DNA from 3 places in the Halobacillus sp. ABR2_026 genome. Region 2 is predicted to be linked to each of the others. Evidence: riboswitches for the same ligand, from Rfam matches in the RefSeq annotation. Region 2 holds a riboswitch; each other region holds the start of a gene.
The links. Region 2 has a riboswitch for S-adenosylmethionine ahead of ACXADE_RS12205 (sodium:solute symporter family protein). Riboswitches for the same ligand answer to the same signal wherever they lie in the genome.
Positions count from the first base shown of each region.

Region 1: it holds a riboswitch for S-adenosylmethionine, as region 2 does, so the genes downstream of both, msrA (peptide-methionine (S)-S-oxide reductase MsrA) here and ACXADE_RS12205 (sodium:solute symporter family protein) in region 2, are expected to answer to the same signal.
Region 3: it holds a riboswitch for S-adenosylmethionine, as region 2 does, so the genes downstream of both, ACXADE_RS18830 (methionine ABC transporter ATP-binding protein) here and ACXADE_RS12205 (sodium:solute symporter family protein) in region 2, are expected to answer to the same signal.

Region 1 covers NZ_JBSWTM010000001.1:761,879-769,685, reverse strand. The annotation lists gene argS (arginine--tRNA ligase) at 1-157, shown strand, start outside; gene ACXADE_RS03885 (hypothetical protein) at 233-463, shown strand; gene ACXADE_RS03880 (AAA family ATPase) at 507-1,025, opposite strand; gene ACXADE_RS03875 (ribonuclease H-like YkuK family protein) at 1,309-1,791, shown strand; gene ACXADE_RS03870 (DUF4190 domain-containing protein) at 1,805-2,062, shown strand; gene ACXADE_RS03865 (peroxiredoxin-like family protein) at 2,358-3,011, opposite strand; gene eutH (ethanolamine utilization protein EutH) at 3,065-4,153, opposite strand; gene ACXADE_RS03855 (ion channel) at 4,283-4,687, shown strand; gene msrA (peptide-methionine (S)-S-oxide reductase MsrA) at 4,761-5,234, opposite strand; SAM riboswitch class I at 5,355-5,476, opposite strand; gene ACXADE_RS03845 (AIM24 family protein) at 5,639-6,331, opposite strand; gene ACXADE_RS03840 (DinB family protein) at 6,529-7,017, shown strand; gene ACXADE_RS03835 (Na+/H+ antiporter NhaC family protein) at 7,058-7,807, opposite strand, start outside.
Region 2 covers NZ_JBSWTM010000001.1:2,341,018-2,348,824, forward strand. The annotation lists gene ACXADE_RS12185 (AraC family transcriptional regulator) at 1-348, opposite strand, end outside; gene ACXADE_RS12190 (hypothetical protein) at 618-818, shown strand; gene ACXADE_RS12195 (branched-chain amino acid transaminase) at 882-1,793, opposite strand; gene ACXADE_RS12200 (hypothetical protein) at 1,933-2,193, opposite strand; gene ACXADE_RS12205 (sodium:solute symporter family protein) at 2,396-3,952, opposite strand; SAM riboswitch class I at 4,246-4,354, opposite strand; gene ACXADE_RS12210 (DUF2268 domain-containing putative Zn-dependent protease) at 4,410-4,934, opposite strand; gene ACXADE_RS12215 (hypothetical protein) at 5,227-5,865, opposite strand; gene ACXADE_RS12220 (FecCD family ABC transporter permease) at 5,862-6,905, opposite strand; gene ACXADE_RS12225 (FecCD family ABC transporter permease) at 6,898-7,807, opposite strand, start outside.
Region 3 covers NZ_JBSWTM010000001.1:3,714,270-3,722,076, reverse strand. The annotation lists gene ACXADE_RS18885 (LTA synthase family protein) at 1-428, shown strand, start outside; gene ACXADE_RS18880 (hypothetical protein) at 513-695, opposite strand; gene ACXADE_RS18875 (sulfite exporter TauE/SafE family protein) at 818-1,594, opposite strand; gene ACXADE_RS18870 (sulfurtransferase TusA family protein) at 1,671-1,901, opposite strand; gene ACXADE_RS18865 (MBL fold metallo-hydrolase) at 1,968-3,098, opposite strand; gene ACXADE_RS18860 (sulfurtransferase TusA family protein) at 3,143-3,706, opposite strand; gene ACXADE_RS18855 (rhodanese-like domain-containing protein) at 3,753-4,049, opposite strand; gene ACXADE_RS18850 (DsrE/DsrF/DrsH-like family protein) at 4,066-4,545, opposite strand; gene ACXADE_RS18845 (metal-sensitive transcriptional regulator) at 4,605-4,862, opposite strand; gene ACXADE_RS18840 (DUF421 domain-containing protein) at 5,017-5,730, shown strand; gene ACXADE_RS18835 (DUF302 domain-containing protein) at 5,781-6,164, opposite strand; SAM riboswitch class I at 6,399-6,513, shown strand; gene ACXADE_RS18830 (methionine ABC transporter ATP-binding protein) at 6,597-7,625, shown strand; gene ACXADE_RS18825 (methionine ABC transporter permease) at 7,615-7,807, shown strand, end outside.

The sequences.
Region 1 (7,807 bases), 1.6 Mb from region 2:
GTTGGAAACCGCCCGTCATTTTAATAAATGCTACGCCCAAACAAAAATAATTGGCAGTGAAGAAGAACAACCCCTTCTTTCTTTAATTTATATGGTCAATTATCAATTGAAAGAAGGACTGGCCCTGCTTGGCATCCAAGCCCCGGAGAATATGTGATCAACAAACAGAGTTTCGCACATTTCCGTTTCTTCTATTATAATAGAGGTAACAAATGGGAGAGGAGCACATCCAATGTATCCGATCTACTATGGCCTGATCGCCATCGTCTCCATTGCAGCTCTAATCGGGACACTCGTCATTGCTAAGAATGTAAATAAAGCGGAGAATAAAACATCTCCTGAAGACGATGCCGTCCAATTAAAAAATGCAGGAAGCGACACGGGAAGCATCCCATTGCTTACGACTATTTACGCCATCACATTTGTCCTAACCGCTATCTTGTTTTGGATATTTATCTTCTAGCTCAATGTTTCAAGGAGAAGAGGCCGTGCCTCTTCTCCTTTCATTAAGAAGAAACGATTACGACATCCGCTCGCCCCTCCGGATCGACCATGGTTAAGTAGTAATCTTCAGCTTTCCAATAGCGCTCCTTAAACTTATCGACTTTTTTTCTTGTTTCCGGTTCTTCCCTTAAATATCTTTCCTCCCTCGAACATTTCAAATAGATCATTCTATTAAAATATCCTCGCCATTCCTCCCGTTGAAGAAATACTCCTTCGAGAATGACCAGCTTTTTTTCTTTTTCCAAGTCTTTGAACAGCTTCTCCTTTAACACTGCCACATCCCATTGAAGGAAATAATACTCGTACCAGGGTTCATATCCGGTGTTGTACCGCTTATTGGCTTCCACAATATAGTCATCGATGTGATAAACCACCACTGGAATCGACCTGTTCTTAAGTTCTCCTTCCAATGCTTTCGTGACCGTCGTTTTACCCGAACGGCTGAGGCCATCAATCCCTAAAATGAAGGTTTCTCCTTCCCTTAGGCAAGGAAGTTGCTGCAGCATTTCATTTACATCCATAAACATCCCCCTCCCCCATTCTAACGATCATTTCAAGAAATGAATGAACAAAAAAAGCTGCAGATAGGGAAATCCTCCTCTCCTTTTCGATTGAACACATAATTTTTTCATCCTATACACATACTCTCGATAAATTCATGTTATCTTTCGAGTAGGTCTATGAATATCTTAATAACAGAATGGTCACTAGCTCATTGACGTACAATCCCTTTCTTTCGAAAAATTAAAGGAGTTGGCTACTGTGAACCCATCCCATAATTTTCAAAACCTTACCCATAAAAAGATGAAATTCGAAGATGTGTTTTCCCACATTATTACCTTCATGAAGCACGACCCACTCGGAAATTACAAACTCATGATGGGGACGGATTCTCAAGTGCATCCCTCCCACACCCTTTTCATTACCGGCATCGTCATCCAGCGTGTAGGAAAAGGCGCATGGGCATGCTTTCGCAAAGAAATCGTCCACCGGCAAATGACGACTTTACATGAACGGATTTCCTATGAAACCTCCCTTACAGAACAAGTAGCCACTCTCTTTTCGGAAGAAAAAAAGAATGCTCTCATCGAGGTAGTCCTCCCTCACATCTACAAAGGAGCGACGTTTACAATTGAGGGCCATATCGATATCGGAAGTGGAGACCGAAACAGGACAAGAGTCTACGTCAATGAAATGATGGCAAGGATTGAGTCGCTTGGTATGGAACCGAAAATCAAGCCGGACTCGATTGTAGCCAGCAGCTATGCGAACCGCTATACAAAATAGGAGGGGATCTCCGGTGTACCAAAAGGCCGTTACATCCTGCGTTTTAGGCATTATCTCCCTCTTCCTGCCATTCATAGGTATGATTCTTGGGTGGACCGGGATTGTTTTCGCTAATCAGGCTCTCCGGGAGCTTTCCACTGATGAGCCAGGCTTCCGTTTCGCTTTAGGAGGCAAAGTGTGCAGCATCCTAGGGCTCTGCCTGCAATGCGGTCTCATTATTTTCATCCTTGCTGCTTATTTTTTCTTTAAGAACGTCAGTCTTTTTATGTAATCCCAGCCACCCCTGGCACCCAACACGATAACGAACCCCGAACCATCTCGAAACGGAGTCTTCAAGAATCCTTCCATTTAGCGAAAGGATCCGTTTCGATATAATAATCCAACAAGATTCAATGGTTACATCGTGAAAGTAGATCATCTAAAGGTTTCGGCACTTGGAAATAAATACCTTTTTCGCCATCCTATCATTCATTGTCACTTCCATCCGTTGCTGCAAATATCAACACTGAACTTTAACAGAGCCTAAAAAATAAAGCGTCCTCTCTTGTAGAGGACGCTTTTGCTGTTTACTTGTTCAACTTCTTCAATTCATCCAGAACATCTGATGGTTCTGCACGATCTTTATAATCCGATTTCGTATATTCATAGGCAATCGTTCCGTCTTTATCGATAATATAAGTAGAAGAGACAGGCAGTGTCCACGTCTCATCCCCGTTATGTTGATCTACATTCAAACCTTTCTCTTTGTAGACCTCCGCAAGATACTCCGGCAGCTGGTAAACAAGATTATATTGGTTCGCCACTTCATTCCCCACATCACTTAATACATGGAAATTCAGTTCATTTTTCTCCTGAGTACTCAATGAATGGTCCGGAGTCTGCGGGCTGATGGCAATCAATTCCGCTCCCTCTCCATGAATCTCATCAAGAATTTCCTGATAGGCCCTCAATTCCATATTACAGTAAGGGCACCATCCTCCACGATAGAAAGTCAGGATAACCGGGCCGTTTTTCAACTGCTCATTCAACTCAACAGTCTCGCCTTTGGCGTCTGGAAGATTGAAATTAGGGGCTTTTTCACCTGCAGGCAGACCTTTGCCCTCATCGGAAGATTCCAGTTCATCAATGGCTTTCTTCATTTTATCCTGTGTTTCTTGAGGAGCCGATTTCTTGAATTTCTCAATATACTCATCATACTGCTGTTTCATTTGCGATTTCATGAAAAAACTCCTTTTTTGTGGATTCAGTCCTTATTATAAAGCGTGTGGGTTTGTTAGGAAACTGATTTGCTTTCCCTCGTCATCCATAGAGCCAGAATGACTGCGAGTAATCCTGCTGATAACTTTCCTGCTAATACTGGAAAGATCATCCCTTTTTCAACACTCGCTACAAATGCAAAATGACTGCCAATAACGAACGCCCCACTGACAGCAAAAGCAGCATTGACCGTTTTTCCTCGATCATCCATATCTTTCATCGTTGCAAGCATCGGTAAATGGTGAGCCGTGGAGGCAATCAACCCTGTGAGAGAAGTAGCATTCATCCCAAATTTCTTCCCAAGCTTACCAATGACCTTCTCCCCCTTGCGATTAATAAATGCGACAAGAGGATAAGCCCCGGCTAAAGTGACCGTAATTCTACCTACAATGATCATCCCTTCCGATAACGGAGCCATACCTTGGAGGAGAACAATATCTGTAAGTGTTTCAATAATGATAAGAACAAGGCCTGTGATGATTATTATTTCAATCGTTTTTCCAAAATAAGAAAATAAACGAATGGTCACATCTGTAAACAACCATAATCCGGCACCAATGCCTATAGAAAGTAAAAGAGCAGGAGTCAGGTTACGAAGCATCCACCCTGCTTCATAACCAGCCAGTCCACCTCCGATAAAGCATCCGATTGGAACAGTGACCAGACCAGCTAAGATTCCTTTGGAAAAGAATGGGCGGTCTTCTTTTTTTACAATCGTCAAGGCTACAGGAATGGTGAAAACGAGCGTAGGCCCCATCATAGTCCCGAGAAGTGCCCACGAAAACGTAGCTGCCTCCTTTTCTATAGCGAGAGACTCTGCTAACGGATAGGCCCCCATATCAATAGCCAGCATCATGGATGCAAACATTGCAGGATCTGCCCCGAGCCATAAAAATACGGGACGGATGACAGGGGCAAGCCATTGTGAGAGCACCGGGGCTAAAGAAATAATCCCGACCATTGACAGAGCGAGCGGACCCATCATCATAAAGGCTTCATAAAACCGCCATCCGAGAGAAAGCTTATGATTCAGGACATAATAATCAAGCGCTCCAAGCACCATGAACAAACACATGATGATAAGAATCGCATCATTCATCCACATACAGTCATCCCCTTCCTTATGTCATCCATGTTTATAATAACTTGCCATTCGGGTAGTTGTTTCTGCATAACGTCCGTTTCTCCTCGGCAACGGACAGCTAACTCATCTCAGGAGAAGGGAGGAAACGAAATGGTACAAGCCTTATTCATCGTGACCATCATTTTCATCGCAGCCAACCTGGTTTATTTTTTCACAAACAAACATTATAAGAAAAGCTATTTCAGCACAGCCCTTTTCTTTCAATTATTCTTTGTCCTTACAGGTGTATTGATCGGATTTGCGATCATCTATTACGTACTTTCCACGAATGGAGTCATCCTTGTTACCAGTTTATCATCACGAGATGCTGTAGACCCTTCCTTTTTGGATTTGGTTTATTTTAGTGGTGAAACATTATTAAGCGTAGGTTATGGAGATATGCTGCCCGTCGGGATCACACGCTTCTTTGCCTTGCTTGAGTCCGGGATCGGCATCCTTCTTCCAACTGCGTACTTTCTTAAAGCAATGGATGGATCCCGGCATCATAAAGAATGAAAAAGCAACGAAACTTCAGGACCAACTTTGGTTATCATCCATAAAAAAAGGACCCTTCTAGGGTCCTTTCGCTTTATCCGATGGAGCATGCCGCTGAGCCATGCTTTTGCAGATATTTCTGATGATGTTCTTCTGCTTCGTAAAAAGTCGTTGCCTGTTCAACTTCGGTAACGATTGGGCGTTTAAAGATTCCTTTTTCTTCCCATTCCTTAATTTTTTCGTCAGCAATGTAGCGTTGACTTGCATCGGAATAAAAAATGACAGAACGGTATTGATGCCCGACATCAATTCCCTGCTTGTTCCGGGAGGTAGGATCGTGAGCTTCAAAGAATATATTCACAAGTTCTGCATATGTGATGACCGTTGGATCATACTCCACTTTAACGGACTCAGCATGTCCGCTTTCCCCTGCTTTCACTTGTTCATAGGTCGGATTCTCCAAATGGCCGCCGATATAACCGACTTTCGTTTGAGTAACTCCTTCGAATTTTTCAAAGAATGCTTCTACTCCCCAGAAACATCCTGCACCAAAAATAGCTGTTGCCATATAACATCTTTCCTTTCCCTTAACGCAACTTCTATCGAGAGCCTTGACGGGCGTGTTGTTCCACAAAAAGACCCCTTTTCTTATCCAGTAAGAAAAGGGGTCGCTAATATCCGCACGATCCTCTCATCTCTTAGAATGGTCATCCATTCTACAGGAATTGGCACCGTTCTCGTCAATCCTTGGATTGATTCGATGGTTGCCGGGCATCAAAGGGCCAGTCCCTCCGCCTCTCTGGATAAGAAGTTTCCGTTATTTATTTTTGTTAGTACCCATAGTACTACGTTTGTGTAAAGAAGTAAAGGATAACAGACTGAAAAATTAATTTCGATGGGCTTCAAGTTCTCTCTTGTATTTATTGTATTCAAAGGATAACACGCACATGCCTGTCTGTAAAAAATTCAGCTTCAGCTTTGGCCCGTCGTATATACTTCTTCGAAAGGCTGGACGATGACGAACCCATCCCCCTCGAACTGCATTTGGATCGACTCTCCGCTTCCCCGTCCGATCAACGTCTTGAAGCTGATGTCTGTTTTGAAATTCGGCTCCAAGTGACCTGACCATGCCACCGTAGCATGTGGATCTGTGATCACCGGTTCACCCGGGCGTACCAAAAGCGTCAGCGGTTCATAATGGGAAGTAACTGCAACCCGGCCGCTTCCGCTCAGCGTCACATTAAATAACCCTCCGGAAACCATACCGGCTACCTTTTTCATCAGTTTAATATCCCAGTCAATGCTCGGTTCGAAGGCCAGCAGATCATTGCCATTAACGGTAAGCGTCTCATTGTCCAAGTCAAAGATGGTTATTTTCTTTCCCTGATCGGCAAGGTACAAACGCCCCCTCCCTGTCGCCTTCATTAAGGAACTACCTTCTCCTGTCATCGCTTTTTTGAACAATTTCCCAACCCCATGTTCAAGAATACCTTCTCTCTCAAACTTAATGTTTCCATTATAGGATATCATCGCACCCGCCTTGGCCCAGACTTGATCAAGAAGATTCACTTCCAGAATTCTCGGCGTCTCCAACTCAAAATAATCATTCTCCGATTCATCCTGCTTCGTTTTCCGAATAAACTCTTCAATGGAATATTCACTCATACCTTTGCCCCCTCCAAATTGTCTAGTCGTATAATGGAAATATATGTATGACCTGGTCATACAATAAATCCCTTCTTCACATAATGTATATACGATGGAGTCGGGGAAAGGTTTCATTATGTGGAGGGCTCGGGAAAGATTCATTGATAGTAGTTGTGATAAACTCGAGGTAACTTCACTTGAAAGGGAGAATTTGTATGTATGGCTTAGAAGACAAAAGAGAGGAACTCCTGAATTTCGTTGAACAAGTTTCTACACAGGAAGCTGACGTCAAGCCGGAAGAAAACCGTTGGTCCATTCTAGAAGTTTTAGAACATCTTTACTTGATGGAACAACTGATTGTTTATCAAATTAATCAAGCCCTTAAACAAGGAGACACTCAACAGGCGACCGAAAAACCAATCCATAAGACGACCAACCGTGATTACAAAGTGGAAGCTCCAGAGGCCGTCCAGCCAAAAGGAGAATTCCAATCCCTAGAAGATGCCAAGGAAGGTTTGAAAAAGTCCCGTGAAGCTACTTGGTTCCTCATCCATAATAAAGATGAAGAAACTTTAAAAAACAGAGTCTTTCCACATCCCTCTTTCGGAGATATGAACTTAGTCCAATGGGTGGAATTTATCGGCTGGCACGAACTGCGCCACCTGGACCAAATGAAGGAAATCAAAGCACATATACATGCATAAATCAAAAGCCTCCTGAGTCATCACTCAGGAGGCTCCTTTATTATTCTTGTTTTTCAAAATCCTCCGGCTTTACTTCTTCACCATTCTTTCCAGTATAACGAAGTCCCCAGCCAGTCCATGCGGCAATAAACATGACGATTAACAATAGCCATCCTTGAAATACAAATGGAAAGACTTCTCCCGGCCCGACGACAGGCAGGAAATCGTATTGATCGGCTGCTCCCTGGACGGTTGCCCATGCGAGCAGTACACCACCACTCCATGGAAAAATATATCCCAGCGAAGAAGTAACTGTATCCAGAAAGTTAGCTCTTCTGTAAGGATGGATGTTCATTTCTCTACCAAGCTTACGGACAAACGGAGCAGCTGCTATTTCAGCAGCCGTATTGATTGTAATGAATACATTCAAGAAAGCCACTATTCCGAAAATTGAAAGTTCAGCTCTGCGCACAACATTGTTGATCAACTTCAGGAAGAAGTTCTTGATCACATCCATCGTGCCGGCAACATCCAATAGATAGGCGGCTGCCAAAATGAACAAGATGAGGATAGCCATGTTAAAGTAACCACTGATCCCATCGATCAATGCGCCCTCAACTACCGCTTCACCAGCATCATTCTTATGAATATGCAGGACCTCTGTCAACGATTTCCCGGATAAGAGAATAAACACTCCTGCTGCCAGGATTCCGTATGAAAGAGAGGTTAAAAGATGATGACCGCTCAAAGCTAAGTATAAAACCAAAGCAAACGGAGCGAGCATAAGTAATCCTTCCGGTGAGACTTCATT
Region 2 (7,807 bases):
CATACATGGATAGGCTTTAAAACACCGGCCATTATTTTTTGCTTCTGATGGGGTCACCCCATGCAATTGAAGAAAGGCTTTGGCAAAAGAGTCCGGAGATTGGTACCCGTATTTCATAGCAGCATCAATGACCTTTAGGTTACTATTTTGAAGATCTATAGCAGCCAAGCTCAGTCTCCTGCGCCGTATATACTCCGACACAGGGATTCCAGCCAGAAATGAAAACATTCGTTTAAAATGGTATTCAGAACAACAAGCGAAACGAGCGACTACCTTAAGGTCGATTTCGCTTGTAAGATTTTCCTCGATATACTTCATCGCCTTATTCATATTCTTAAGTGAATCCATGAATATGACCTCCTTTCATCATTAGAATAGCATCGGTAATCTTCATGAACCCGACTTTTCCTGCACCACTTTTCATGGGAAGCGTCCATATGTTTCCTTTTCTATTTAGTCATTATAAAAAGAAAGTAGATTCCAGCGACATTTTTCCAAATTTAAACAAACAGGGTTTACCCAGCTTAAATAAGGTTATTGTTAAGTAGATCGAAACGAAGAATCTGTCGAAGAGGAAGCACCTATGAATAATGGATCATTGTAAAGGTAGGTGGCAAATGAATAAAATACAGAGCTTCATCGTTTTCATCTTTATATTAGCTTTTATGGGATTTGAGGAAAAAATCATCACTTTCATCCAAACCTATATTACCGATCATTATGTATGGACAGGTGTTATTTACTGTATTTTGGGTGGTTTTACTGTTTTTATTCCCTTAGCGCTCTATAAGAAATTCGGCAACGATAAAAATATATAAAAAAGGGGGGCAAACGAAACGCCCCCTCTTTCCTGTGGTAATCTTCACATGATTTCAGCCCTTTCACATTTCTTTCCATTCGTACAATGGCGTACAAAAAGAATGATAAGCTTCCCTGCCCCCACGAACGATTTCGTTGTAAATCTTATATACCTCCAACGTCATTTTTCCCGGTTTTCCATTTCCTATCGGCCTCCGATCGACCTCTACCACTGGTTTGATCCCTATAGCCGTTCCTGTTAAAAACACTTCATCCGCTTCATATAACTCCATTCTCGTTATACTTTTTTCATAAACAGGTAAATGCCACTCTTTCCTGATTATTTCTGTAACTGTCTGCCGAGTGATTCCGGGTAAAATATCATCAGATATAGGTGGTGTAATGATGCTGCCTCTTTTAACAAGGAAGAGATTTTCAGCAGCACCCTCACTGACATACCCTTCTCTAGTCAGGAAAAGAGCTTCATCAAATCCGTTAGAGGCTGCTTCCAAAATGGCTAATGCGGAGTTCATATAACCTGCTGTAGGTTTGGCTTGAGGAGGAATCATATTGCTACCTATTCTTGTCCAGGAAGAGATTCCGACCTTTAAGTATGGTTTAGGTTCATAATCCGTTACGTCGGTATAGATGGCTAAATGGTTGAAAGTGTCTTGTAATGTTGGACGTAAAGTATCTGCCCCCTTGAAGCATATAAGACGAATATAGACATCTTCAGTCACCTGGTTTATCAAAAGCAGCTGCTTGACGATCGCTGTTAATTGCTCGATCGTATAGGGGATATGAATAAAGAGACTGTTTCCCGACTGATGGAATCTTCTCAAGTGGTCATTTAATCTGAAAATGAACAATTGCTTCTGATCCTCGTTCCAAAAAGCACGGATCCCATCTATACAACCCAGCCCATAATTCAGGCCTTTGTTTTTAACACTTATACTCAACGAATGCTCATCCACATACCGATCTTTATCAAACATATAGGCCAAAGCATTCACACCTTTTTAAAACACTATATGCTTCATAAAGTCGACTATACTCATTCGCCAAAAGTACCTGTGACGAAGTCCTGGATACGGAGTGATTTTCCATGGAGACCAGAACGGTCACGCTGACCGATTACGAATGATCATCATCACTTATGAAGCTGTCATCAGAGGAAAAACCATCATGATCCACATCAAATGTATTGTAATAATGGGCATCAGGATTCCCAAGTACAGCTCTTTTTCTCTTATCATAAGTGCGAATGAAATGTAAAATGGAGAATCCAATACCTCCAAACAAAGCTATGTATACTAGAAAATCGGCTTGGTAAAAAAGATAGGTACATATACCTGCCATAGCGATCATCAATAACAAATACTCAACGACTTTCATATCCTCGCCCCTTCCCTTGGAGTTGCTCGGTTTCTCCTAAGTATACGTGCCAGGAAGAAATATGTTTCAGTCGATAAGAACCTCTAGTGATTCAGCCCCCAGAATATTATTTCCTGCCAGAAGCGTTGGATTATTGCTATGCCCATATAAAAAGCAGCAGCCTGTTAAGAGGCTGCCGCTATAAGAAAAAAGTCTATATTCCCTAGCCTATGTTAGATTGACCCTTTTTCACTCCAGGATGATCCTGGGTAGCTCTCATTCTATTCAGCGCTTGTTGTGTTGATTCACTGATGTCTGCTTCGAAATAAGGTTCATATGCTTCCAGAGGCGTTCGCTTTGTAAAGTAAACAGCGAGCAACACACCAATTAATGAGCAGACTACCGCAATGACGAATGGCAATTCATAGCCCAAAGCCTTTGCTGTCACATAAACAACAGAACCTATAATGATTCCTGCATAAGCTCCGGCTCTGTTCATCCTCTTCCAGTACAATCCTAAGAAGACCACAAGGAAGAACGCCGCACCAAAACCTCCATACACATAGACAAATCCCATAGCTAAAAACCACGGTGGATTTATAGCTAGAAGTACGGCTGCCGTTGCTATAGCAAATATACTCAAACGGAGCCAGTTTTTGAACTTACGTTCACTAATCCTTCTTGGTGCTATATTCAAGTATACGTCGTAATACAAAGAAGTCGCGCAGTGCAGGAGCATTGAATTGGCCGTGGAAATAGCAGCGGCACAAATGGCGACCAGTGTAATGCCACCGATGATCGGCGGTGTGTACTCCTGAATCACCAAAGGGATAATATAATCTGTTGTCTTTCCTACAGGGATGCTTGGAACAAGTACTTTTGCTCCTAATCCGATAATGATAAGCGGCCCCATAATGAAAATCAATACGAGGATCGTTCCCATCACCTGCATAATTGCAACCTTCACGTTCTGGGGGGCCAACATTCTAGTCACCCAGTGAGGAGAAGAAGGAGTCCCCAGGGAATTCGATATAAATATGGAGACAAGGGCACCAATCCCGAATGTTCCAAAAGGAGAAAGCAGAATCCCTTCCTCCAGCTCGGGGCCACCTACGTTCGTCGGAGCTGTAGTCGTTGCCAGCGTATCCAGGATGTTTCCTATTCCGCCAGTCAGTGACCAAACCACTCCACTCGCCAGCAGTACTCCGATGGCGATTAAAATCGTATTCAATGTATCTGTTGCTGCCACAGACCAAAACCCACCAACGCTTGTAATTAATATAAAAAGTAAAAAACCAAAAATTGCAATCTTATAATCAATGCCTGTAATACTTGAAAAGACGATTCCGAACCCTGTCACTTGAATGTTGACTAAAAGCAGATAACCGATGAACATGAGAATGCCGACAATCGCCTGTAATATACTCTTATTCTGAAAAGGCTCGAACCTTTGTCGGATAAATTCAGGAAAAGTTCGTGCAGGCTTTTCAGGTCGTCGGATTTTATAGGCGACGATTGGAATCAATGCCCCTCCAAAACACCAGCCGGCGACCCAGCCGATGACTGCCGCTACACCTGAACTATATAAATACCCAGGAACACCGATGACTGACGCCACACTTACCCACGTTGCTGATGTGGTACCGATTCCAAGCAGGAGCCCCATCCGGTGACCACCCGTTGTATAATCATCGATCGATTCTGCTTTTTTTAAGCTTTTAATGTTTGCCCAAATGAGAAAGAGGACATAAAAACTGAATACAACAACATACCAAATCATTCGTTAAACAACTTCCTTCCTAAATCTTATTTGTACTTAAAAAGACGCCCGGTAGCTCCCCAACGCTTAACGCCGGACTTTTCCACTTTGTAGCAGAGGTATGTACCTAACAGGAAGGAAAAAATCATGACTCCCACCCAAACCATCATTGCTAAGACCAATATCATTCACCTCTCCTCACTACTTGTTCATCCAATCGTTCCCTATATCCGGCCTCCTTATTTAAAATAAAAAACCCTTCTCTCAATAAGAGAGAAGGGTTTTAGGCAAACGTTCGATTGCTGTTAAACACTCTCTCATCTCCGGATCCGCTTTTGCGATCCTCTGAAATTGGCACCGTACATGAATCAGCCGGTTGCCGAGGCTTCATAGGGTCAGTCCCTCTGCCTCTCTGGATAAGAAAATTCCAAATATTCAAATGTTCATGGCTTTTATTCTACCATACACTTTCAGGACGTCAATCGGTCTCGGAAAATACCTGGGGGATTTTAAATGACAATAAATAGTATAGCGACGTCCACGTGCTATGATGATACTCATGGCCAACCGTATGTTTCAATCGTTGGTTGTTAAAACACGGAAAGTAGAAAATCGATATCTTCCCTGCTCCTACATTTACTCCTGAAAACTCCATCTCTCCACTTGGAAGAAGACAAACGGTCGTATCTGGGCCAAGCAGGGCATCTGAAGATTTTATCAAAGCTTCAAGAACTGCTTCCTCTGATTCCGAAGCTCTCAGCAATTTGATTTCCTCTTCGACCTTTTCCAACTTTTCTGGTGGAGAATTTATATACCCCTCCACCAGATGAGAGTACTTTCCACTCAAACAACGATCCTTTATCTGGTCCATTACGACCTCATTCCACAACGTCTTCCGTTCCTCGGCACCCCCTATGTCCTTAGCCTTTTTTACAAACTGATCCACGTATTCATAAGCAGAAAATATCTGCATGGATTGCCCGTTGATACTCGTTTCCATCATGTACATTTTTTCTTGGTCTACAGGTTCTTTTTTAAGCTCCTTTTTTTCAGAAGGAACAATACCCGTTGCACCCGGTCAAAATAATGAACAGCGAAACTCCAAAGATCGATAATCGTCGCATAATTCCTCCTTTATCATCATTCGTAAATTTCCATGTCTTTCATTTTCATACGAGATCGTGAAGAATCGGTTTCAAAGCGAACGTAATTTACAGAATAATAAAAGGTGCGATAGATTCTCTGAATCAATCGCACCTTTTAATCACTCCACTTAGAGTCATCTTTCATTTCTGTTAAGAACAACGGTTTGAGCTTTGAAGTGGACAAACCAAACAATGAGTAAGACTTTCCGACTTCTTGTCTAATTTATGAAAGTAACAACAAGTTTGACGAACTTTATGTTCACCCAGGACCCTATGATCCAAAAGATACGCAGCCATCGGATGCTTTTCACAATTAAAATAGCCGCCATCCAATTGATTCAGTTCTTTCGCCAAATGAATGATTTTTTCCTGGTAGTCTGGATATTTTTCCATAGCTTTTCTAAAAAATGAATTGATTCGAACGGCTACATTTTCCCATAAAATTATCGTCGGCAAGTTCGTTCGATCATGAAAGGATTGTAATACCAGTCTCAGGTGATGATTGAATAACTGCCTCCATGCTTCTTCCCTTGTATCAACATAATAAATTTGGTCTTCATCTACGCTAATCTCCAACTTTTCGCTAATCCTGCACGCCGTAATAGGAATGATTTTGGGTTTGTCTTCCCATAACATAGACTCTAATATTTTCGCAGGTAGAATTTGTGCGTATTTTTTCATCATCATAGAAGCCGTGACCTTCAGATTGGGCGCACTGATGCGCTTTTGTTGATGGCGTAGAAACTCAAGGCATTCCGTCTCTTCAAGTAAAGAGGATATGGAATTCATTCACTCATCACCTTTCGATTTCGATATAATAAATAGATGAAAAATGGAGCTCCGATACCAGCCGTGAATACGCCTGCCGGGATATCAGAAGGTAAGAAGGCTGTACGTGCAATAATATCAGCCGACATAACGATCAATGCTCCAATTAAAGCAGTACCGAAAACTAAGTAGGCAAAGGATCTCTGCAATAACAACCTTGCCATATGCGGGGCGATTAGGCCAACGAACGCAATCCCTCCTGCAAAAGCAACCGCTGCTCCAGCTAAACCAACACTTAATGAAATTAATAGAAATCGGAAAAACTGGACACGCACCCCCATCCCGGTAGCTACATCGTCGCCCAGCTGTTTAACATCCACCACCCCTGCAAAGAAAAGGGAAAAGAAAATCAGTAGAACTATAATCGGAATGAGAATGGTAACCTCTTGCCAGTTCGCGCCATATAAACTACCGGTCAACCACAAATATACTTTCGAAGCAATCGTCGATTCACTTGAAACCATAAACATGGTCACGACAGCATTCGTTAAAGCTGATATTCCAATACCGATCAAAATCAACCGCATAGGGGTAACGCCATCTTTCCAAGATAATAGATATATAATGATTGTCGTAATGGCCGCTCCTGAGATTGAGGCCAGCGGTAGCCAATGGATACTTATTTCGCCTAATAGAAAAACGATAAAAATGACTGCTCCTACTGATGCTCCTCCTGTAACCCCAACAATATCAGGGGAACCTAGCGGGTTCCTGATCATCCCCTGTAAAATTAAACCGGACACCCCCAGACCAGCACCTACAAACAAGCCCATGAGCACACGTGGGAGTCGTAACTCATTCAAAATGAAAGCCTGTTCACTTTCACCCATTAGTTCATCGATTACTGTAGTTAGGGGGATGTAACTGCTGCCTGCTGATAGACTGATTAAAAAAACAGCGGCTGTAACTCCAAGCAATACAAACAGAGCCAATAAAGATCGCTTATGAACTTGCATCGATACTTTCCCAGCTCTACTTCGAAGTGTGAAATGATCACTCACTTTTCTTCACTCCTTTTCTGGCAATATAAATAAAGAATGGAGTTCCAAAAATGGCAGTCATCACACCGATCGGCATTTCCTGGGGAGCAATGACAAGTCTTGCCGCTACATCAGCCAATAACAATAACGTAGCACCGCACAGACCACTCATTGGTAAAATCCATTGATAATCAGGTCCTGTTAATCCCTTAACAATATGAGGAACGACTAAACCGATAAACCCGACAGAACCAGCGACTGCTACTGATCCGCCTGCTAAGAAAACGACGATAACACCAATCGTTAATTTCAAAAGTCCTGTATTCTGGCCGAGGTTTTTAGCTACATCGTCCCCCGTCATCAAAATATTCAATGGTTTTCCGATTAGAAAGGAAAGAATAATCGCTCCTCCGATAAATGGAAGAACCGGAAGAAGGATGCTGAGCTCTCTACCCGCTACCGAACCGGAAAGCCAAAATAAAACGCTTTGCATCCGTTGTTCGTCCAATACAAGCATTCCTTGCGTAAAGGAAATGAACAATGCACTGATCGCCGCCCCCGCTAAAACAATCCGGATAGGGGATAAACCATCTCCTCCCATCGAACCAAGCAGATAGACAATTGTACCTGCTACAGCAGCACCAAGAAATCCAATCCACATGTATCCACTCAAAGATTCCACAGAAAAGAAGGTAGCAGAAGTTACAATGAAAAATAAAGCCCCGGCATTCACTCCGAATATATCGGGTGCTGCCAGCGGATTACGGGTGAGCGCCTGCATCAATGCACCTGCAATTGACAGGCTGGCACCAATGGTAATAGCGATCAACGTTCTTGTCAGGCGCGATGTACGAATAATGATTTGGTTCGTATTCGAAGCGTCAAAATGGAAGAAGGCATCCCAAGCCGTAGATAAAGCAATC
Region 3 (7,807 bases), 1.4 Mb from region 2:
AGTTCGAGCAATTCCAATTGCAGCGCGTCCCTCTACTGATTTATGGAAAAGGAATCGACTCTGAAAAAAATCACACAGTCGGTGGTCAAGTCGATCTGCGGCCAACGCTTACGAATTTACTAGGTATCCAGGATGACAACCCTATTCAATTCGGACATGATCTTCTTGATGAGGATCGTCGTCAGTTGATGATTACCCGTGATGGTAACTTTGCCAGTGAGGAACATGTTGGTATTCAAGGAACATGTTATGATCGGGAAACAGGGGAAGAATTAGAAGCAGACCTCTGTACAGAAGGCTTTAATAAAGCTCAAGAAGAGTTGGAGATGTCTGATTCCATCATATATGGCGATCTGTTGCGTTATCTTGATGAAACTGAAATGGTGCAAAGTGAAAGCACCTTACCGAACCAAAATAAAGAAGAATAATTATAAAAGGCCACTTTCCATATGGAAAGTGGCCTTTTTGCCTTTTAGTGAAACTGCAGGGGGATCAACAGAAATATCGCCCCCTTATAATTCACTTTCTTTTTTCTTGGAGAAAACGGTGTAAAGGACGTAAATGACGACCCCGATAGCGAGTGCTATTTTACCAGTCCTGTAGCCGACATCTCCGGATATGAAGTCATAGATGAAGAACCCAGCGAGGATGAGACCGGCAAGAATCATAAACAATATTTTCCATTTCTTACTCATCATCTATCGCTCCTTTATTCTTCTATACCCTGCACATGTGATTTTAACCCAATATATGTAAAAAGAAAGGGGGAAGGGTAAGACGTAACTCTGAAGGAGTTACGTCTTACCCTTTAACGATATCAAAAGATATCCAACCAAACTTTAATCGTGGTTCCTAAAATGAGAAGAGCAAGAACGGTTTGCAATACTTTTGTATTCACTTTTTTACCTGCCATGGCGCCAAGAGGGGCCGCGATCAGACTGGCAATCACCATGATGGCCGCTGGGAAGTATTCCACCTGTCCAGTCGTTACTTTTCCGATTGTCGCTCCAATGGATGAAATTAAAGTGATGGCCAGGGAAGAGGCGATTGTCATCCGTGTCGGGATTTTTAGAACAACCAGCATGATTGGAACTAAAAGAAAGGCGCCGGCAGCTCCGACAATCCCTGCTCCGATTCCTACAATTAATGCAAGCAGGGCGGCTAGAGGTTTGTTAAAGGTGACTTCATCTAATGGTTTGTCATCGATACCTTTCTTCGGTACGAACATCATGACTGTCGCAATTAAAGCCAGAACACCATAAACAATGTTGATGCCATCTTCAGACATGAACCTCGATCCAAACCCACCTATAAAGCTGCCGATCAGAATGCTGACACCCATATATACGATGAGCGTTTTGTTCAAATACCCGCCTTTACGGTACGCCCATACACCACCAATCGTTGCGAAAAAGACTTGTACGGCACTGATTCCCGATACTTCGTGGGCCGTGAAGGCTGTAAAACCTATAAGTGGCGGTATATAAAGCAGCATCGGGTATTTGATAATGGACCCGCCAATTCCAAGCATTCCAGATATATAAGAACCTATGAAGCCTATTAAAAAGATCGTCATGATTAGTCCGAATTCCATTGTATTACCTCCTATAAAAAAGGGAACCACTGCAGGTTCCCTTTATTCTATCTTGAGTCAGTCAGGCGTGATCTGATTATTCTCCTTTTTTGATCCAGAACTTGAATATACCGTTATCTTCTTCTGTTTGTAAAAGTTCATGACCACCTGATTTTGCCCATGCGGTCAAATCTGCCTTTGCACCTTGGTCTGTTGCGTGGATTTCTAATACTTCTCCCGCTTCGATGTTATTCATGGCTTTTTTAGTTTTTACGATCGGCATTGGGCAAGCTAATCCTGTTGCATCCAGTGTTTTTGCTACGTTCATAATTGAATACCTCCAAATGTTAAGTTATTTATTGTGGAGAGCGTGGGCTTCCAGGCTCATGATTTTTTATCTCACGGCACAACGGTTTGGCCCAATCTCCATTTCACGCTGATCTTCATTGTCCGGGCTGATTTTACCCATGTTTGTTTCACGAATCTCTTGATAAGCATTCGGTTGAGGCGGAAGATTCTCTGTTACCATTTTTCTGAACGCATCCTGATCATCAATGTTCAGACCATGGTTCTTTTCAAAAAGCGTTCCTAGTTTTTCTGCAACTGTACCGTCTTCGTTCAACTCATCCATGATCATAAAGTGAGCAGGGAGGACAATTAGTTCGTCAGAAAGCTCTTTATAACGTGTATAAAGAGTTTCTCTAAGGTCCATGACCCAGTCATCTGCTTTCCCGGCAAGGTCCGGACGTCCTATAGAATCAATAAATAGGATGTCGCCTGTCATCAAGTATTGATCATCTACAACGAAGGAAGTGGATCCTTTCGTGTGTCCAGGAGAGTACAACGCATGAATATCGATGTTTGTATTTCCTACCGTGACATGGTCTCCATCACGAAGTGGTTGGTAATCGAATGTCACTTCACCAGCATCTTCGGGAGGCAGCCAATATGTGGCACCTGTTTGTTCTGCAATTTTGCGTCCACCAGAAATGTGATCGGCGTGCAAGTGCGTATCAAAGACGTTCGTGATTTTCACACCGAGTTCTTTAGCGAAATCAACATAAACATCTGTCATTCTTGTTGAGTCGATAATCGCTGCTTCTCCGTTAGATACAACCATGTAAGAAAGGCAGCCTTTCCCGATACGTACGAACTGATAAAGTTCGCCGCCATCTTTCAGGTCATTGACTTTGACAGGCTCCAGATGTTCACTCCAGGCTTTCATGCCGCCTTCTACGGAGTAAACATTTTCGAATCCTTCTTCCACAAGCATTTCAGCAACCATTTGAGAAGATCCGCCTTTGGCACAAACGACAGCAATTTCTTTTTCTTTTGGAAGCTGATCGACAATTTCTTCGACACCATCAAGGAGATCGAAATAAGGAATGTTCAGATAAGAAAAGTTTTCGCCTTCTATTTTCCAATCTTGATAGGCGTCTTCGGTCCGTACATCAAGAAGGAAAAGTTCTTCATTATTCAACACTTTATCGGTGATTTGTTTAACCGTCATGTTTTTTACAGCCATCTTATTACCTCCCGGGGTATAATTTTTCGTAAAAAAATATAGATTTAAAGTTTTGTTAGTTCGCCGTTCCAGCCACTCATGCCTGGAATTACATTGTAAACATGCTCAAACCCTTTTTCTAAAAGCTTCTGAGCAGCAAGGTCACTGCGGCTTCCTGTACGGCAGACGACATAGATCTTCTTCGTACGATCCAATTCATCTGCACGTTCATCTAGTTCTCCAAGTGGAAGAGACGTTGCTTCAGGGATATGCTCGAAGGCATACTCAGCAGATTCGCGCACGTCTACCAGCAGGACATCATCGTTCTTGCGCAGAACATCCAGCTCTTCGTTGTCTACAACATTCGGATGTTTCTTCTCTTGTTCTTCTTCACCACTTGATTTGCGGATATAATGCTTGAGGACGTCTCCTTCTTCAATCGTTCCTAAATACTGATGTCCTGCACTTTTCGACCATGCTTCAAGGTCTGCTTTTGAACCTTTATCAGTAGCCTGGATCTCAAGGACTTGCCCAGCTTCGATGTCCTTCATTGTTTTCTTTGTCTTCACAATAGGCATAGGACAAGCTAATCCTTTGGCATCTAACGTAAGATCTGTTTTCAATTCCATTCTTACATTCCTCCTCTACCCTTGCAGGTATATTGTGTTCAGTCATTTATTTAGTAGGGCCTTCCCAGCTCATCATGCCGCCTTCCATGTTCGTCACATCGTATCCTTTTTCGGCCAGGATTTGAGATGCACGACCGCTGCGACCGCCGGAACGGCATACCATAATATAAGACGTATCCTTATCCAATTCATCTGTACGTTCTTCAACAGTACCCAGTGCGATGTGCTTTGCCCCAGGAATCATACCTTCTGCCACTTCCTCATCTTCACGTACATCGATAATGTTTAGTTCTTTACCTTCAGATAGTTGTTGTTCTACTTCTTTTGCTGTCATTGTTTTCATATATGATTCCTCCTCATTAGATAAACAGGTTCACATTTCCCTCTTCTGCATCTGCAAGATAAGCAGCTACACCTGCATATTGAATATCTTCCAGTAATTCTTCTTTCTGCAATCCTAAAAGATCCATGGTCATTGTGCATGCAACTAAGTTAATTTCCTGTTCCTGAGCCATTTCAATGAGGTCTGGTAATGGCATTGCATTGTGTTTTTTAATCACATCTTTGATCATTTTAGGGCCAAACCCTGCAAAATTCATTTTAGAGATGCCCATCTTATCTGCTCCACGGGGCATCATTTTACCAAATATTTTTTCCATGAAGCCTTTCTTTACTTGAATATTCTCATCTTTACGAAGGGCATTCAATCCCCAGAAGGTGTGGAAAATCGTAACTTCGTGGTCATAAGCTGCGGCCCCGTTTGCAATGATATAGGCAGCCATTGCTTTATCATAATCCCCGCTGAATAGAACAATATTCGTCTTTTTTGTTTCAGACATGCTTCATCCTCCTAATATTTATAGTTATACGCGTATGGGTATATTTTGCTGTAAAAAAATTATCTGCTTTTGACAAGCAATTGAACGGCTTCGTTAATGGATGCTTCTTTGTTTTCTTGATCGTCAGCGTCCTGGATACACTCCACAAGGTTGGAGCTTACCACGAGCCCGATCGCACGGTCAATCGCACTTCTGGAAGCGGAAAGCTGAGTAATGACATCTTTACAGTCTTTATTTTCTTCCATCATTTTCAGAACGCCTCGCAGTTGACCTTCCAAGCGTTTGATTCTATTTTTGGCTGCATCATTATATTCCACTGAATAAGACCTCCCTTGTGAAGTGTGGATCGTTCGCTATTGAACAGTACATGACTCATAATATACCCCTGTAGGTATAATGTCAACACCCAAGCTCGTATTTTCTTGGATAATGCCTATAAGTCCGTATCAAACTAAAAGCGAGGTGAGGAATATGGAGTTATGGATGGATACCCTTAAAGTAATCGGAAGAATTTTGACCATTCTGCCTCTGCTTCTGGGGGTAGGTCTCTTTATGGGCAAGCGTTCAATCGGTGAGCTTCCTGTATTTGATTTTTTAGTCGTGCTCGTATTGGGGTCTGTTGTTGGAGCAGATATCGCAGATCCTAAGATTGATCATATTCATACGGTGACAGCGATTATTGTTATCGCTCTTTTACAGAAATTTATCGTATGGGTGAAGCTCCACCATCGAACGATCGGCAAAGTTCTAACCTTTGAACCGACGATCGTGGTTTATGATGGAAGAATGGTGGAAGAAAATATTTCAAGGATTCACTATTCGCTTGATAACATTACACACATGCTCAGGGAACAGAAAGTATTTGAACTGGGGAGTGTCTCTTTGGGGATCATCGAACCTAATGGCCAACTCTCGGTAAAGTTGAAAAACGAAAAAGAAACGCCGACACGGGAAGACCTTGGTCTTTTACATAGGGGTGGGGGTTATGATATTCCACTTATTCTTGATGGTCAAATGCAAGAAGATCTCTTGGCCCGCTTAGGAAGGGACAAGGAATGGTTGAATACTGCACTAGGAGGACACAAAATTCAAGAGGTCTTTTATGCTGCAATTACAAGCCAGGGGGCGTTCCATTATTCGTTAAAAGGAAAAAAAGCGGAAGATTTACCTCCCATTGAACATTGAGTGGAGGGAGGAATGAAAAGAGCCACCGCTTAAGGTGGCTCTTTGGGATATTATACGCTCTGGTCAAGGCAGCGCTTTAACCTTTCTTCAACATCACCGGCCATTTCCTGAATGGTTTGATCATCGACCATTTCTGTCAGGGAAGTCGGTTTCGGCATACCGATTTTAGTTTTATGTCCATCTTCATAAACGACCATCTTACAAGGGAGGAAATACCCTGCCATTACATTTTCATTTAGAATGCGTTGAGCTTCTTTGGGATTGCAGACTTCCAGGACTTTAAATTCTTTTTCGAATTCCAGTCCTTTTTCGTGAAGCTTATCCTTAATGTCGAAATTCCATAATACGCCGAATTGTGCTTCTTTCAAATTAGCTTCAAGACTCTCGATGGCTTCATCAATTCCTTTGTCTGTTTCCACAGTATAATGAAACATGGAAAGACCCTCCTTGATCATAAATTCTTCTTATCCATACCCGTTGAGGTATGAAATTAATCATTCTCAGCGGCAGAACCTTACACAGCTTTAATTTGAGAGGAGAGCCGCATTTTCTTTCCGGCATAAAATGACGTAATGATCGATATTTCGGAAATTTTAGTGAATTAAATTGACAAAGGTTTTTAGCTGTATTATGATTGGCAACATCAATAAAAAAGCAAATGAATTTTCTTCTTATCTAGAGAGGTGGAGGGACTGGCCCTACGAAACCTCGGCAGCGGAACTGATCTATGGATCAGAAACTGTGCCAACTCCAGCATGTGCGAATGCATGTGAAAGATGAGGAGAGACGGTATCTCATACAGGTTGGGAGCCCCTCTTCTTATTTTTTAAGAAGAGGGGCTCTTTTTGCGTCTAGGAGGGGACAAAATGATCCAGTTCGAAAATGTTTCAAAGGTTTACGATCACAATGGGAATGACTTGAGAGCTGTAGACCAAGTGGATCTCACTATTCAGAAAGGTGAGATTTTTGGAGTGATCGGCTTTAGTGGAGCCGGTAAAAGCACCTTGATCCGACTTGTCAATCTGCTGGAGCGGCCGACGGAAGGAAGGGTGCTGGTGAATGGGGAGGAATTGACCAGTCTTTCCAAGCCTGATTTGAGGCAGGTGAGGAAGCGAATCGGGATGATCTTTCAACATTTCAACCTGCTTGAGTCCAAGACTGTTCACCACAATGTCGCTTTTCCATTGTCATTATCAGGGACCCCGAAAAAAGAGGTGAATGAAAGGGTTGAAGAAATCCTTGAATTCGTCGGCCTTTCTGATAAAGCGAAGCAATATCCAGAGGAATTATCCGGGGGGCAGAAACAGAGAGTCGGCATTGCAAGGGCTTTAGCCACATCGCCAGATATTTTGCTATGTGATGAAGCGACATCGGCTTTGGATCCAGAAACAACAAAATCAATATTGAAGCTGTTGAGAAGAGTACGGGATGAATACGGGATAACGATTCTGATGATTACACACGAAATGAATGTCGTTCGAGATGTATGTGACAGGATCGCCGTCATGGAAAATGGACGTGTGATTGAAAAAGGATCGATTTTCAACCTCTTCTCGAATCCTCAACATCCGACCACTCAAAATTTTGTTCGGACGGTCCTTGAAAATGACATCCCGGCATCGATCTTAAAAGGGATTGAGGAAAGAGGATCCGCGAGGAATATTTACAGGGTGACGTTTGTAGATGAGAGGGCTGGCGAACCCGTACTTTCTCAGGTGGCGAAATCATTTCCTGTAGAAGTGAATGTGCTGTTTGGGCAAATTACAGAACTTCAAGGTACACCGTTCGGTCACCTTGTCGTAGAACTTCAAGGGGAAGATCAGGAAATTCTCCGGGTGATCAATCATATTCAACAAAGAGTATCGGTCCAGGAGGTGTCTTCACATGCAGGTTAACTTAATGGATTTTTGGCCGAAGATTTGGGAAGCGACGTATCAGACATTGTTGATGGTGGGGATCTCCTTGCTGGCTGCTACTTTGATCGGCCTGCCTTTGGGGATTCTTCTCGTCGTAACGAGACAGGGAGGGCTGTTGGAAAATAAAACACTGTTCGGGGGTTTCAGTGCCGTGGTGAACT